2 linked regions of the Arthrobacter sp. ERGS1:01 genome follow. The protein of the gene in region 1 interacts with the protein of each later gene in a pairwise test. Links are inferred from orthologs where the notes say so. Each region holds a gene or a part of one and is shown on either strand. Other genes may lie near its edges.

Region 1 (8,152 bases):
CACCGGCCATCGCGTGACCGCCTTCAACGATGAAACGGAAAATGCCGGAGAGATCCGCCTCAGCACCCGGGCGCGTACGTGGCTTGACCTGGCAAAAACCCTGCCACTTCAGGACCTCGTGTGCATGGGCGACCAGCTCATTCGCATCCCACGGCCGGAATTCGAGGACCGTGAGGAACCCTTCGCCACCCTGGAATCGCTGCGGGCCATGGTGGGACGACACCGAAACTTGCAGGGCATTGTCCGGGCTCGGGAAGCCCTTGGGCTCATGCGTGTAGGCGCCGATTCACCCCCTGAAACACTCTTACGCCTGGCCATGGCCGACGCCGGCCTGCCGGAACCCGAGTTGCAGCTCACCCTCCGGGTGGCTCGTGGCGCCCCTTCGGCAGATGCCGGCTACCGGTCACGACGCATCGCCCTCCAGTACGACGGCGCCCATCACCTTGACGAGGTACAGCGGCACAGCGATCGGCGTAGGGACAAGGCCTTGGAAGCGGCCGGCTGGACCGTGCTGATCTTCACCGAGGAGGATCTCGCCGACCATTTTGAAACAGCGATCCGCCGCATCAAGACCGCTCTTCGACACGCCTGGACGGATCCCGCCGTCGAGGCCGGTTTCGCTGACAGCAAATGAGCCCGGAAGAAAATGCCATTAAAGCAGAACGCTCCCCCACATAGTGGGAGAGCGTTCTGGATTAATCGACCAAAGGTGATACCGCGTTCAAGGAAAACGCACCAAAGGTGATACGGCGTCTAGATATCGCCGCGGATGAAGGCCTCAACCTTTTCGTGCGCAATGTCGTCCGCGTACTGCTCCGGCGGGGACTTCATGAAGTAGCTGGAGGCGGAGAGGATGGGTCCGCCGATGCCGCGGTCCAGGGCGATCTTCGCTGCACGGATGGCGTCGATGATGACACCGGCCGAGTTGGGCGAGTCCCATACCTCGAGCTTGTATTCCAGGGACACGGGGGCGTCGCCGAAGTTGCGGCCTTCGAGGCGGACGAAGGCCCACTTGCGGTCGTCGAGCCAGGCGACGTAGTCGGACGGACCGATGTGGACGTCGTCCTCGCTGAGCACGGCCGAGGTGTTGGAGGTGACGGCCTGGGTCTTGGAGATCTTCTTGGACTCGAGGCGCTCGCGCTCCAGCATGTTCTTGAAGTCCATGTTGCCGCCAACGTTGAGCTGGTAGGTGCGGTCCAGGACCACGCCGCGGTCTTCGAACAACTTCGCCATGACGCGGTGCGTGATGGTGGCGCCAATCTGGCTCTTGATGTCGTCGCCCACGATCGGAACACCGGCAGCGGTGAACTTGTCGGCCCATTCCTTGGTGCCGGCAATGAACACGGGCAGGGCGTTGACGAAGGCAACGCCGGCGTCGATGGCGCACTGCGCGTAGAACTTGGCGGCGGCGTCGGAGCCCACCGGAAGATAGCAGACCATGACGTCGACCTTGGCGGCCTTCAGCGTGGCAACAATGTCCGCCGGCTCTTCATCGGATTCCACGATGGTCTCGCGGTAGTACTTGCCCAGGCCGTCAAGGGTGTGTCCGCGGAGCACCGGAACGTCAAGGTTCGGCACATCGGCGAGCTTGATGGTGTTGTTCTCGCTGGCGCCAATGGCGTCGGAGAGATCCAGGCCCACCTTCTTGCTGTCGACGTCGAACGCGGCCACGAACTGCACGTCGTTGACGTGGTACTGGCCAAACTCGACATGCATCAGGCCCGGCACCTTAACGGTCGGGTCGGCGTTTCGGTAGTACTGGACACCCTGCACCAGTGACGAGGCACAGTTTCCCACACCGACAATGGCAACCCGAATAGGATGATTGGACACGGAACTCCTTCTAAAACTTACGCAAGGGTCCGGCTCTCACTTTTTCTCGGTGATGGGTCGACGCACGCCTTCACATTTTGCATAAAGACGCGGCGCACGGCTATTCGACCGGACCTGACGCCCCAACGGCGCCCTTAACCATTCTAGACAACTACCCCTGCCCCGATTTTGTTCCCCCAGGCAAGGATTGTCACTCACATTACATTTATCGCCCACGCTCGGGGCGTGGTGGGCAATGTCCTTGGTGCTGTGCTTGTTACTTTTGCGCCCACCGGTTGATGTCGGATTCGACGGCGAACTGGTCAATGGCGGTCAGCTCGGCCTCGGTGAAGGCCAGGTTGTTGATGGCGGCCACATTGTTTTCGAGCTGGCGGACGCTGGAGGCGCCGACGAGCGCCGACGTTACGGGGCTGCCCTTGACCTGGTCGCGGAGGATCCAGGCGATGGCCATCTGGGCCAGCGACTGGCCGCGGCTGGCGGCGATGTCGTTCAGCGACCGCACGCGCGCCATCTTGTCCTCGGTGAGGTCGTGTTCGTGCAGGAAGTGTTCCTTGGCGGCGCGGGAATCGGCCGGCACGCCGTTGAGGTACCTGTCCGTGAGCATGCCCTGCGCCAGCGGCGAGAACGCGATGGAACCGGCTCCGACGGCGTCGAGCGCCTCGTACAGGTTCGGCTCGCCGTTTTCGGTCCAGCGGTTCAGCATGGAGTAGGACGGCTGGTGGATGAGCAGCGGCGTGCCCATTTCCTTCAGGATCCGGGCCGCTTCCAGCGTCTGGGCGGGCGTGTAGGAGGAGATGCCGGCGTACAGGGCACGGCCGGATCGCACGGCGGTGTCCAGGGCGCCCATGGTTTCCTCCATGGGGGTTTCCGGGTCGGGACGGTGGCTGTAGAAGATGTCCACGTAGTCCAGGCCCATCCGGTTCAGCGACTGGTCCAGGCTGGCCAGCAGGTATTTGCGGGAGCCCCACTCACCGTAGGGGCCCGGCCACATGTCGTAGCCGGCCTTCGTGGAGATGATCAGCTCGTCGCGGTACGCGGCGAAGTCGTCCTTCAGGTGGCGGCCAAAGTTGGTCTCGGCGCTGCCGGCGGGCGGGCCGTAGTTGTTGGCCAGGTCGAAGTGGGTGACGCCCAGGTCAAAGGCGCGGCGCAGGATGGCGCGCTGGGTCTCGAACGGCATGTCGTCGCCGAAGTTGTGCCACAGGCCCAGGGAGACGGCGGGCAGTTTCAGCCCACTGCGCCCAACCCGGCGGTACGGCATGGTTTCATAGCGGTTTTCCGCGGCGTGAAAAGTCATACCTCTCATCTTGCCACCGAACGGGGGCAATTCCGGCCACGGTGACGTCAGCTGCGCTCCGGCGCCCGCAGGACCAGCATGGATCGCGCCGCCACGGAGACCCGTGCACCCGCCGTGAACGCGTCGGCGCTGATCCCGTCCGTGTGGATTTCCACCACCCAGTGGTTGGCGTAGTCCTCCGCGGGCAGGGTGAAGTCCACGGCGTCGTCACCGGCGTTGAACAGCATCAGGAAGCAGTCGTCCACCACCACCTTGCCGCGGTCGTCGCAGTCCGGGATGCCGCCGCCGTTGAGGAACGCGCCAATGCTGCGGCCAAATCCGCTGTCCCAGTCGGCGGCCGTCATGGCTGCGGCATCCGGGCGCAGCCACACGATGTCCGGCAGTGCGCCGTCGTCCCCGCGCTCCACGGGCCGGCCGTCAAAGAAGCGACGACGCCGGAACACCGGGTGCGCTGCCCGCAACCGGCCCAGCCGGGCAACGAAGTCGGTCAGGCCGGCGTCGGCGGATTCCCAGTTCACCCAGCTCAACGCGGAGTCCTGGGCGTAGGCGTTGTTGTTGCCGTTCTGGCTGCGCCCCAGCTCATCCCCGTGCAGGATCATCGGCACGCCCTGGGCGAGCAGCAAGGTGGCCAGGAAGTTCCGTTGCGCCCGGGCCCGCAGCGTCAGGATGGCGGGGTCGTCGGTGGGGCCCTCCGCACCAAAGTTGCAGGAGCGGTTGTTGGATTCGCCGTCCCGGTTGTCTTCGCCGTTGGCCTCATTGTGCTTGGACTCGTAGCTGACCAGGTCCGCCAGCGTGAAGCCGTCGTGCGCGGTGATGAAGTTGATGGATGCCACGGGGCGCCGCCCGGAATGCTCGTAAAGGTCGGATGAGCCGGTCAGCCGGGACGCGAACTCGCCCAGTGTGGCCGGCTCGCCGCGCCAAAAGTCCCGCACGGTGTCCCGGAACTTGCCGTTCCATTCACTCCACAGGGCCGGGAAGTTGCCCACCTGGTAGCCGCCGGGCCCCAGGTCCCATGGTTCGGCGATGAGCTTCACGCGGGACACCACGGGGTCCTGCTGCACCATTTCAAAGAACGACGACAACTTGTCCACGTCATAGAATTCGCGGGCCAGCGTGGCGGCCAGGTCAAAGCGGAAGCCGTCCACGTGCATCTCGGTGACCCAGTAGCGCAGCGAGTCCATGATCAGCTGCAGCGAGTGCGGCTGCCGGACGTTGAACGAGTTCCCGGTGCCCGTGTAGTCCAGGTAGTGTTCCGGATCGCCGTCCATGAGCCGGTAGTAGGCGTCGTTGTCGATGCCGCGGAAGGACAGGGTGGGGCCCAGGTGGTTGCCCTCGGCGGTGTGGTTGTAGACCACGTCCAGGATCACCTCCAGGCCGTTGCGGTGCAGCTCCTTGACCATGTCCTTGAATTCGCGCACCTGTTGGCCGGGGTCGGACGTGGACGCGTACTCGTTGTGCGGGGCGAAAAAGCCGATCGTGTTGTAGCCCCAATAGTTGCGCAGCCCCTTGGCGGTGAGCGCGTCATCCTGGACGAACTGGTGCACAGGCATGAGTTCGACGGCGGTCACGCCCAGGTTCTTCAGGTGGGCCGTGACCGAGGGGTGGGCCAATCCGGCGTAGCTGCCGCGCTGGTGCTCGGGAACGTCGGGGTGGAGCGCGGTAAGCCCCTTCACGTGGGCCTCGTAGATGACGCTGTGGTGGTACGGGACGTCCGGGGCGGCGTCGCCCTCCCAGTCGTAGGCGGCGTCCACCACCACGGAACGGTACGTGTGCGCGGCGGAGTCGTCGTCGTTGCGGGTCAGCGGCTCGCCAAAGGTGTACCCGTACACGGGCTGGCCCCAGCTGACTGATCCGGCGACGGCCTTCGCGTAGGGATCGAGCAGCAGCTTGTTCGCGTTGAAGCGTAGGCCCTTGGCCGGGTTCCAGGGTCCGTCCACCCGGTAGCCGTAGTGCTGGCCGGGTTTCACGCCGGGAAGGTAGCCGTGCCACACAAAACCGTCCACCTCGGTCAGCTCGACCCGGGTTTCGGTACCGTCCGCGTCGAAGAGGCACAGCTGCACGGCCTGGGCGCCGTCGCTGAACAACGCGAAGTTGGTGCCGTTCCCGTCGGCGTGGGCACCGAGCGGGTGTGATCTTCCGGGCCACAATTCCACAAAAACTCCTTGGGTCAGCGCGTGAGTGCGGCCCAGGCGGCCGGGATGCGCGCCGCCAGCATTCCCGCGTTCAGGGGTGCGTGTGGGTCCTCGTGCGCCAGTCTGCCATGAAGTGCCGCCGCGAGTGCGGCCACCACGGCCAATTCGTCCGGATCGTCGCGGCCGGCGTTCATGGCCAGCAGGGCCCCCAGGATTCCCGCCAGGGTGTCGCCGCTGCCGGCGGTGGCCAGGCGCGGCGTGCCGTCCGCCTGGGTGAAGGTGCTCCCGTCCGGCGCCGCGACCACGGTGGTGGGCCCCTTGAGCAGCACCACGGCGCCGGTGAGCCGCGCGGCAGCCCGGGCTGCGGCCAGCGGCGCGGCCTCGATCGCTGCGCGGGGCGTGGTGACCCCGTGGCGGGCCAACAGGGTGGACAGCTCACCGGCGTGCGGGGTGAGCACCAGGTGGGCATTGCTTCCACTGCTGCCAACCGCCAGCAACGCCAGTGCGCCGGCGTCCACGACGGTGGGGAGGCCCGATGCCATGGCCTCCCGCGCCCTGCGCGCCTGGCCGTCGTCGCCGTCGATCCCGGGCCCGGCCAGCCACGCCTGGACCCGGACGTCGGAGGGTGCGTCGGCGGAGCACACGGCTTCAGGGTTGCGGAGGTGGATGGCCGCCTGCACGGCCGGTTCCCCCAGATATCTGACCATGCCCGGTCCACAGGCCGACGCCGCCGCCACGGCCAGCAGCGCTGCGCCCGGATACTGCGCCGAACCGGCCACGATCCCGGCCACGCCCCGCGTGTATTTCTGGTCGTCCACGGATGGGCTCGGCAGCAGGGTCGCGAGATCGGCACTTTCAAGCCGGACGACGTCGGGCTCGGGCAGGAAGGCTTCCACGCCAATGTCCACGAGCACCACCTCGCCGCACAGCTGCTCGGCCGGGGCGCACACGAGTCCGGTCTTCACGGCGCCAAAGGTCACCGTGACGTCAGCGGCCAGCACGGGAGGGTGGACCTCGCCCGAGTCGGGATCGATGCCGCTGGGAAGGTCGCACGCCACGACGGCGGGGCCGTGCCCGCCCGCCGCTATCTGGCACAGTTGCGCCACAATGCTGGCGGAAGGCTCCCGCAGCCCGCCACGCCCGCCGGTGCCCAGCAGTCCGTCCACCACGACGTCGGCGGCCCTGGCTTCGGCAAGGAACGCCGCGGCGTGCCCCGCCGCATCGGGGGCGGCGTCGGCCAGGAGCCGTTCGATCCGGCCGCCGGCGTTCTCAAACGCGAGCAGCGCATCGGGATGGGTGCGGTCGCTGGTGAGCAGCGCCGTCGTGCGGGCACCGCGCCGAGCCAGGTAGGCCCCGGCATACAGGGCGTCGCCGCCGTTGTTGCCCGAACCGGCAAGGACCACCACGCGCGCGCCATAGACGGGGCGGCCCCGCCCCCGGAGGACACCCAGGATGCCCATGGCCAGCCCGTGGGCAGCCCGCTGCATGAGCGCAGGGCCGTGACCGGCGTCCAGGAGCGGCTGTTCGGCGGCCCGGACGGCGGCCGCCGTGTAGGCGTGGAGCACCGTCAGCTCTCGGCGATCACCATGGCCGTGGAAATGCCGCCGTCGTGGCTCATGGACAGGTGCCAGTGCTTGATGCCCTTGGCCTTCGCGACCGCTGCCACGGTGCCCGTGACATTGATGGTGGGGCCGTGCTCGTCCAGGCCGATCCAGCAGTCCTGCCAGTTCATCCCGGCCGGGGCGCCGAGGGCCTTGGCGACCGATTCCTTGGCGGCAAAGCGGGCGGCGAGGGATTGGGTGTTCAGGCCGCGTTCGGCCGGCACGAACAGCCTGTCGCGCAGCCCCGGGGTGCGCTCCAGCTGGCGGCCAAAGCGTTCAATGTCAACAACGTCCACACCAATGCCAATAATCATGACCCCACCTTATTCCCCCGTTGCTCCCACGGCTCGCAAGCTCACCGCGGGACCCGCAATTGTGGCCCCGCCCGACCCGCCCAAGCGCACGAACCGTCCACAACGAAAAAGGACGGCGCTTGCGGTTAAAGCCGGCGGTAGACCGCCGGCTTTAACCGCAAGCGCCGTCCGATGTGTCGGCCGGGCCGTTCCTGCTACTCGACGGTGACGGACTTGGCCAGGTTGCGCGGCTGGTCGACGTCGTAGCCCTTGGCCGTTGCGAGTTCGCAGGCGAAGATCTGCAGCGGCACGGTGGTGAGCAGCGGTGCCAGCAACGTGGTGGTCTCGGGAATGTAGAAGACGTGCTCGGCGTGCTCGCGCACGGACTCATCGCCTTCCTCGGCAATGACGATCGTCTTGGCGCCGCGAGCCCGGACTTCCTGGATGTTGGAGACAACCTTGGAGTGCAGGGAATCGCGTCCGCGCGGGGACGGCACCACCACGATGACGGGCTGGCCTTCCTCGATCAGGGCGATCGGCCCGTGCTTGAGCTCGCCGGCGGCAAAGCCCTCGGCGTGGATGTAGGCGAGCTCCTTGAGCTTCAGGGCGCCCTCCATGGCCACGGGGTAGCCCACGTGGCGGCCCAGGAACAGCACGGTGCGGGTGTCCGACATGCTGCGCGCCAGTTCCTTGATCTGGTCAGCGTTGGCCAGGATCTGCGCAATCTTGGCCGGCGTCTTGGCCAGGTCGGCCAGGATGTCCTTGATCTGGCCCTGGAACAGGTTCCCGCGCAACTGTGCCAAATACAGGCCCAGCAGGTAGGCGGCGGTGATCTGCGCCAGGAACGCCTTGGTGGAGGCCACGGCGATTTCCGGTCCGGCGTGCGTGTACAGCACGGCGTCGGACTCGCGCGGAATCGTGGAGCCGTTGGTGTTGCAGATGGAGACGGTCTTGGCGCCCTGTTCGCGGGCGTAGCGGACGGCCATGAGCGTGTCCATG
Region 2 (5,442 bases), on another replicon or contig:
GCCCACTACCGCTCGGTGCTGGACTACCGGCCCGGCTCGCTCACGGAGGCCGCGGCCGCCGTCGAACGCATCGAAACGTTCGTGCGCGCCGCCCTGGCCTATGTGTATCCGGACGGCGCGTTCGGATACATGAGGAACCTTTCGCTGCCGGCGGCGTTCCGCGACGCCATGGACGACGACCTGAACATCCCCGCGGCCCTGGCCGTGCTGCACGAAACCGTCCGCGCGGGCAACACCGCGCTGGCCGCCAAGGACCGCGACGGCGCCGAGGCCGCGTTCCTGGCGGCCGTGTCCATGACGGACGCCCTGGGCATCAATCCGCTGGATGCACAGTGGTTCGAGTCGGCCGGTTCGGAGTCCATGGTCAACGCGCTCGACGTCCTCGTCAAGGCCCAGCTGGCCGCCCGCGCGAAGGCCCGGGCGGAGAAGAATTGGCCGGAATCGGACGCCATCCGCGACGTCCTCGCGGCGGCCGGCATCGAAATTGCCGACTCCGCCAACGGCTCCACCTGGTCCATCAAGCGCTAGCCCCGACGCGGTATCACCTTTGGTCCCCTTTTAGCGGACGCGGTATCACTTTTGGCGGTGATTTCGGGAACGCGGTATCACCGTGGCACCCAACGGCCCCACGTGAGACTGCGCACGTTTGTCCCCCGATATCCACAAATTTGCATGCAGGCCGTAAACTGATAGCTATGGGTTTGCACTTTCCCGTTATCTCGTGTGCCTAAAATGCGTTCACGAGCAGGTATGTTTGACGACTTCGGAGCCGCTGAAACGCGGGCGCCGCACCAATCTTAAGGGTTTTACCATGGCCACCAATAGTTCACGCCCCGGCGCAGTACGCAAGCTCAAGAAGGGCCCCAGCGTCGGTACCGGTGGTCATGGTCGGAAGGCGCTCGAAGGCAAGGGCCCCACGCCGAAGGCGTCGGAACGCACCTACCACAAGGCGTTCAAGAACAAGGAGCTGGCCGAACGCTCCGCAGCCAAGCACGGCGACGCACCCCGCGGCGCCACCCGCCGCCCCAGCGGTCCCAAGGGCCGTGCCACCGAAGAGCTCGTCACGGGCCGCAACTCCGTGGTCGAGGCACTGCGCGCCGGCATCCCCGCGAAGGTCCTCTACGTGGCCGTCCGCGTTGACATGGACGAGCGCGTCCGCGAATCCATCAAGCTGGCCGCCGAACGCGGCATCCCGCTGCTCGAGGCACAGAAGCCCGAGCTGGACCGCCTGACCGAGGACGCCATCCACCAGGGCCTGGTCCTGCAGATCCCGCCGTACGAGTACGAGGACGCCGTGGACATGGCCTCCGAGGTCATGGCCAAGTGGAAGAAGGGGCACATCGCCAACGCCCCGCTGATCGTCGCCCTGGACGGAATCACCGACACCCGCAACCTTGGCGCCATCATCCGCAGCGTTTCGGCCTTCTCCGGCCAGATCGTGGTCATTCCCGAACGCCGCAGCGCCGGCGTGACGGCCGCGGCCTGGAAGACCAGCGCCGGTGCCGCCGTGCGCGTCCCCGTGGCCAAGGCCCCCAACCTGAACCGTGCCATCGGCGCGTTCCAGAAGATGGGCTACTTTGTGCTGGGGCTCGACGGCGACGGCGACGTTTCGCTGCCCGACATCAGCGTGGCCACGGACCCGATCTGTCTCGTGGTCGGCTCCGAAGGCAAGGGCCTCTCCCGCCTGGTGCGGGAGAACTGCGACCAGATCGTCTCCATCCCGATCAACTCGGACATGGAGTCCCTGAACGCCTCCATGGCCGTCGGCATCAGCCTGTACGAGATCTCAAAACAGCGCGCAACCCAGGCGTAATATGCCGGTGACAGCAGTAGAAACCGTGGGCACCCTCGGGACGGCATTGTCGCGCCGTTTCCCGCTGGGTGTCAGCGTCCGCCCCGGGGAAACCGTCGCGGACACCGTCAACGTGGCCGTTTACTCGCCCACCTCCGCCCGGGTGGTGGTGTGCCACCAGCGCCCCGGCGGGGACTGGAAGGCCATGGTGCTGCCGGACGTGACCGACGGCGTCCATCACGGACTCGTGGCGGACATGCCGGTGGGCAGCCGCTACGGTTTCTACGTTGGCGCCCGCGACGGCGCCACCGACATCACGGAACTGGACCCGGAAACGGTGCAGCTGCTGCTGGACCCGTACGGGCGCTACATCGACGAACAGACCGCCGCCGACGGCACGGTGCGGTTCGCCTCCGTGCGCATGCAGTCGGGCTTTGACTGGGGCACCGTGACCCGGCCCAACACCCCGTGGCGCAACACGGTGTTCTACGAGGCCCACGTGCGCGGCCAAACCATGCTGCACCCGGACATCCCCGAGGAAATCCGCGGCACCTACGCCGGCATGGCCCACCCCGTCATGATCAAGCACCTGCAGGATCTGGGCGTGACCGCCGTCGAACTGCTGCCCATCCACTTCCACATCGACGAACCCCACCTGCACGGCACCGGCATGCGCAACTATTGGGGCTACAACTCGCTGGGATTCTTCGCCCCGCAGGTGGACTACGCCAGCGAGGCTGCGCGGGCCCGCGGCCCGGAGGCTGTCCAGGACGAGCTCAAGGGCATGATCAAGCTGCTGCACATGGCCGGGATCGAAGTGATCCTGGACGTGGTGTACAACCACACCGCCGAGGGCGGCCCGGGCGGGCGCACCCTGAGCTGGCGCGGCCTGGCCGAGGAACAGTATTACCGCATGAAGGACGGCCACTATGTGGACACCACGGGCTGCGGCAATTCACTGAACTTCGGCAACCCCCACGTCATCAAGATGGCCATGGATTCGCTGCGGTACTGGGTGGAGGAATTCCACATCGACGGCTTCCGTTTCGACCTGGCCGTGAGCCTTGGCCGCAACGGCGTGCACGAGTTCACCAGCCAGCACCCGTTCCTGCTGGCCGCGGCCACCGACGGCGTGCTGGCGTCCACCAAGCTCATTTCCGAGCCCTGGGACATTGGTTTTGGCGGCTGGCAGACGGGGCGCTTCCCCACGGGCTGGGCCGACTGGAACGATTCCTTCCGGGACCAGGTGCGCGAGGTCTGGCTGACGGACCGGGCCGCCAACATGGCCGGCGAGGCTCGCGGCAGCCTGGCCAAATTTGGCGACGCCCTGGGCGGATCGGCCGGGCTCTTTGCCGAGTCCGGGCGCAGCCCCATGGCCTCGGTCAACCTCATCACGGCCCACGACGGCTTCACCCTGGCGGACCTCACGGCGTACAACGTCAAGCACAATGAGGACAACCAGGAAGGCAACCGCGACGGCCACGGCGACAACCGCAGCTGGAACCACGGCGTCGAAGGCATTTCCAACAACTTCGGGATCCTGAACCAGCGCGCCAGGACCGCCCGAAACATGATGGCGACCATGCTGCTGGCCCTGGGTGTGCCGCTCATTACGGCCGGCGACGAGCTGGGTCGCAGCCAGGGCGGCAACAACAACGTCTACTGCCAGGACAATGAAATCGCGTGGCTTGACTGGTCCATGGACGACGACGCCAAAACCATGCTCGCGGCCACCCGCCGGCTGGTGCAGATCCGCAAGGACTTCCTGGCCGAACAGCCCAGCAGCTACCCGGCCCGTGGCGGCGAATCGTTCATTCACTGGTTCGGTGCGGACGGCTTGCCCATGACCCCGGAACGGTGGCGAAGCCCGCATGAGCGAGTGCTGACCATGCTTCTGGGTTCCCCCAACGGGCAGGTTGACGGCCTGGCGGTCTTCAACACCGGCATCACCGACGAGGACGTGACGCTGCCGGCCAACCCGCGCTACGTCGATGACCCCACTGTCGAGGCGCGCCCCTACATGCTGCGCATGACCACGGCCGCCGCGGGCATGGACCACGACGGCGATCCCACCTTTAAGCTGTCCCGGACGACGCCGCTGGTCCCGGCCGGTGGGGCCGTCGCCGTCGAGGCCAACACGGTTCAGATCTACCGCAACGACATCACCCCGCGCTAGGTGACCCGGAGTCGTTGAGGGCCCAGATAATCCCCGCGCCCTCCCGTCTTTACCGCGCTGGGCGCGATAAAGACGGGGCCCTCGGGCGCGGGGCCCAACTGTGGTGACCCACACTCGTTGAGGGCCCAGATAATCCCCGCGCCCTCCCTTCTTTACCGCGCTGGGCGCGATAAAGACGGGGCCCTCGCGCGCGGGGGCCCAACTGTGGTGGCCCACACTCGTTGAGAGCCCAGATAATCCTAGGATTATCTGGGCTCTCAACATTGTTGGCGGGGATTATCTGGGCTCTCAACGAGGGGGCGCTCCCCTCAACGGCGGCGCCTATGACGTGGCGATGAGCCCCAACTCGGCCGGGTTGGCCAGGGCGCAGTGCGTCGGCAGGACCTGGACGCCGTAGCCAAAGCTGCCCGAACGGTCAATGACGAGGTCGGCGGCGAACTGGTACCGGCCGTCGCCGAGGCCCGTGGCGGAATCCAGTTCCATGGTCCGGGTGTCGGAGAGCTCGTCGGTGTCACCCACGCGACCGTAGCGGACGCAAACCCGGACATCCTCGGCGTTCAGTCCGGCCAGGTGCACCGTGGCGCGGACCTGGAGCGTCTGGCCAATTTGGGGTTCGTCGGCCAGGCCGTGGGATTCCACATGTTCAATGCGCACCCCGTCCCATTCGGAGCGGACCTTGCCGATCCAGGACGCCAGCTCCCGGGTGCCGGCAAAGTCGCCGGCCCGGGCAAGGCGCCCGGCCTCGGCGGCCGGCTGGTACAGCCTCTGCACGTATTCCTTGACCATCCGCTCGGCGGAGACGGCCGGGCCCAGATGGGAGATGGTGTGCTTGATCATGGAGATCCAGTGTGAGGGCAGGCCGCCGTCGTTGGCCTGCGACGGCCCGGCAGCCCCGGCAAACTCGGCCGCGACGTCGCCGTAGAAGCGCGGCGCCACCTGGTTTTCCAGCAGCTCGTACAACGCGGCGGACTCGATGTCGTCGCGTTCCTCGTCGCTGGTGCCCTGGTTGGCAGTGGGGATCGCCCAGCCGTTTTCGCCGTCGTACAGCTCATCCCACCAGCCGTCCATGACGGACAGGTTCAGTGAGCCGTTGATGGCGGCCTTCATGCCGGAGGTGCCACAGGCCTCCAAGGGGCGCAGCGGGTTGTTCAGCCACACGTCACAGCCGGGGAACAGGGTCCGGGCCATGGCGATGTCGTAGTTGGGCAGGAATACGATCCGGTGGCGCACCTCGGGATCGTCGGTGAACTGCACCAGGTCCTGGATCATCTTCTTGCCGGCGTCGTCCGCCGGGTGCGATTTACCGGCGATGACCAGCTGGATCGGGTGCTCCGGGTGCAGCAGCAGCGCTTTGAGCCGGGCCGGGTCGCGCAGCATCAGGGTGAGCCGCTTGTAGGTGGGGACGCGGCGGGCGAAACCGATGGTCAGCACGTCGGGGTCCAGTGCGGAATCCGTCCAGGCCAGCTGGGCGTCG

Evidence for each region. The genes of interacting proteins can lie anywhere in the genome.
Region 2: the proteins of AL755_RS18570 (region 1) and rlmB interact in binary tests that used the Escherichia coli proteins (3 or more experiments, as listed by UniProt). The link is inferred for Arthrobacter sp. ERGS1:01 from one-to-one orthologs.

Annotation. Positions count from the first base shown.
Region 1 is NZ_CP012479.1:3,229,609-3,237,760, forward strand. What follows is about bases 4,560-7,451. They hold AL755_RS18570 (NAD(P)H-hydrate epimerase), read right to left. Parts: upstream 6,825-7,451; coding sequence 5,295-6,824; downstream 4,560-5,294. Other genes in these bases: glgX (glycogen debranching protein GlgX), read right to left, coding at 4,560-5,280; AL755_RS18575 (holo-ACP synthase), read right to left, coding at 6,827-7,174; glmS (glutamine--fructose-6-phosphate transaminase (isomerizing)), read right to left, coding at 7,369-7,451. In the rest of the region: AL755_RS18550 (endonuclease domain-containing protein), read left to right, coding at 14-634; AL755_RS18555 (inositol-3-phosphate synthase), read right to left, coding at 754-1,833; mgrA (L-glyceraldehyde 3-phosphate reductase), read right to left, coding at 2,090-3,127; more of glgX, read right to left, coding at 3,175-4,559; more of glmS, read right to left, coding at 7,452-8,152. UniProt on the Escherichia coli protein: Bifunctional enzyme that catalyzes the epimerization of the S- and R-forms of NAD(P)HX and the dehydration of the S-form of NAD(P)HX at the expense of ADP, which is converted to AMP.
Region 2 is NZ_CP012477.1:587,995-593,436, forward strand. Bases 1-2,812 are described here. They hold rlmB (23S rRNA (guanosine(2251)-2'-O)-methyltransferase RlmB), read left to right. Parts: upstream 1-811; coding sequence 812-1,813; downstream 1,814-2,812. Other genes in these bases: cysS (cysteine--tRNA ligase), read left to right, coding at 1-528; glgX (glycogen debranching protein GlgX), read left to right, coding at 1,815-2,812. In the rest of the region: more of glgX, read left to right, coding at 2,813-3,968; glgP (alpha-glucan family phosphorylase), read right to left, coding at 4,290-5,442. UniProt on the Escherichia coli protein: Specifically methylates the ribose of guanosine 2251 in 23S rRNA.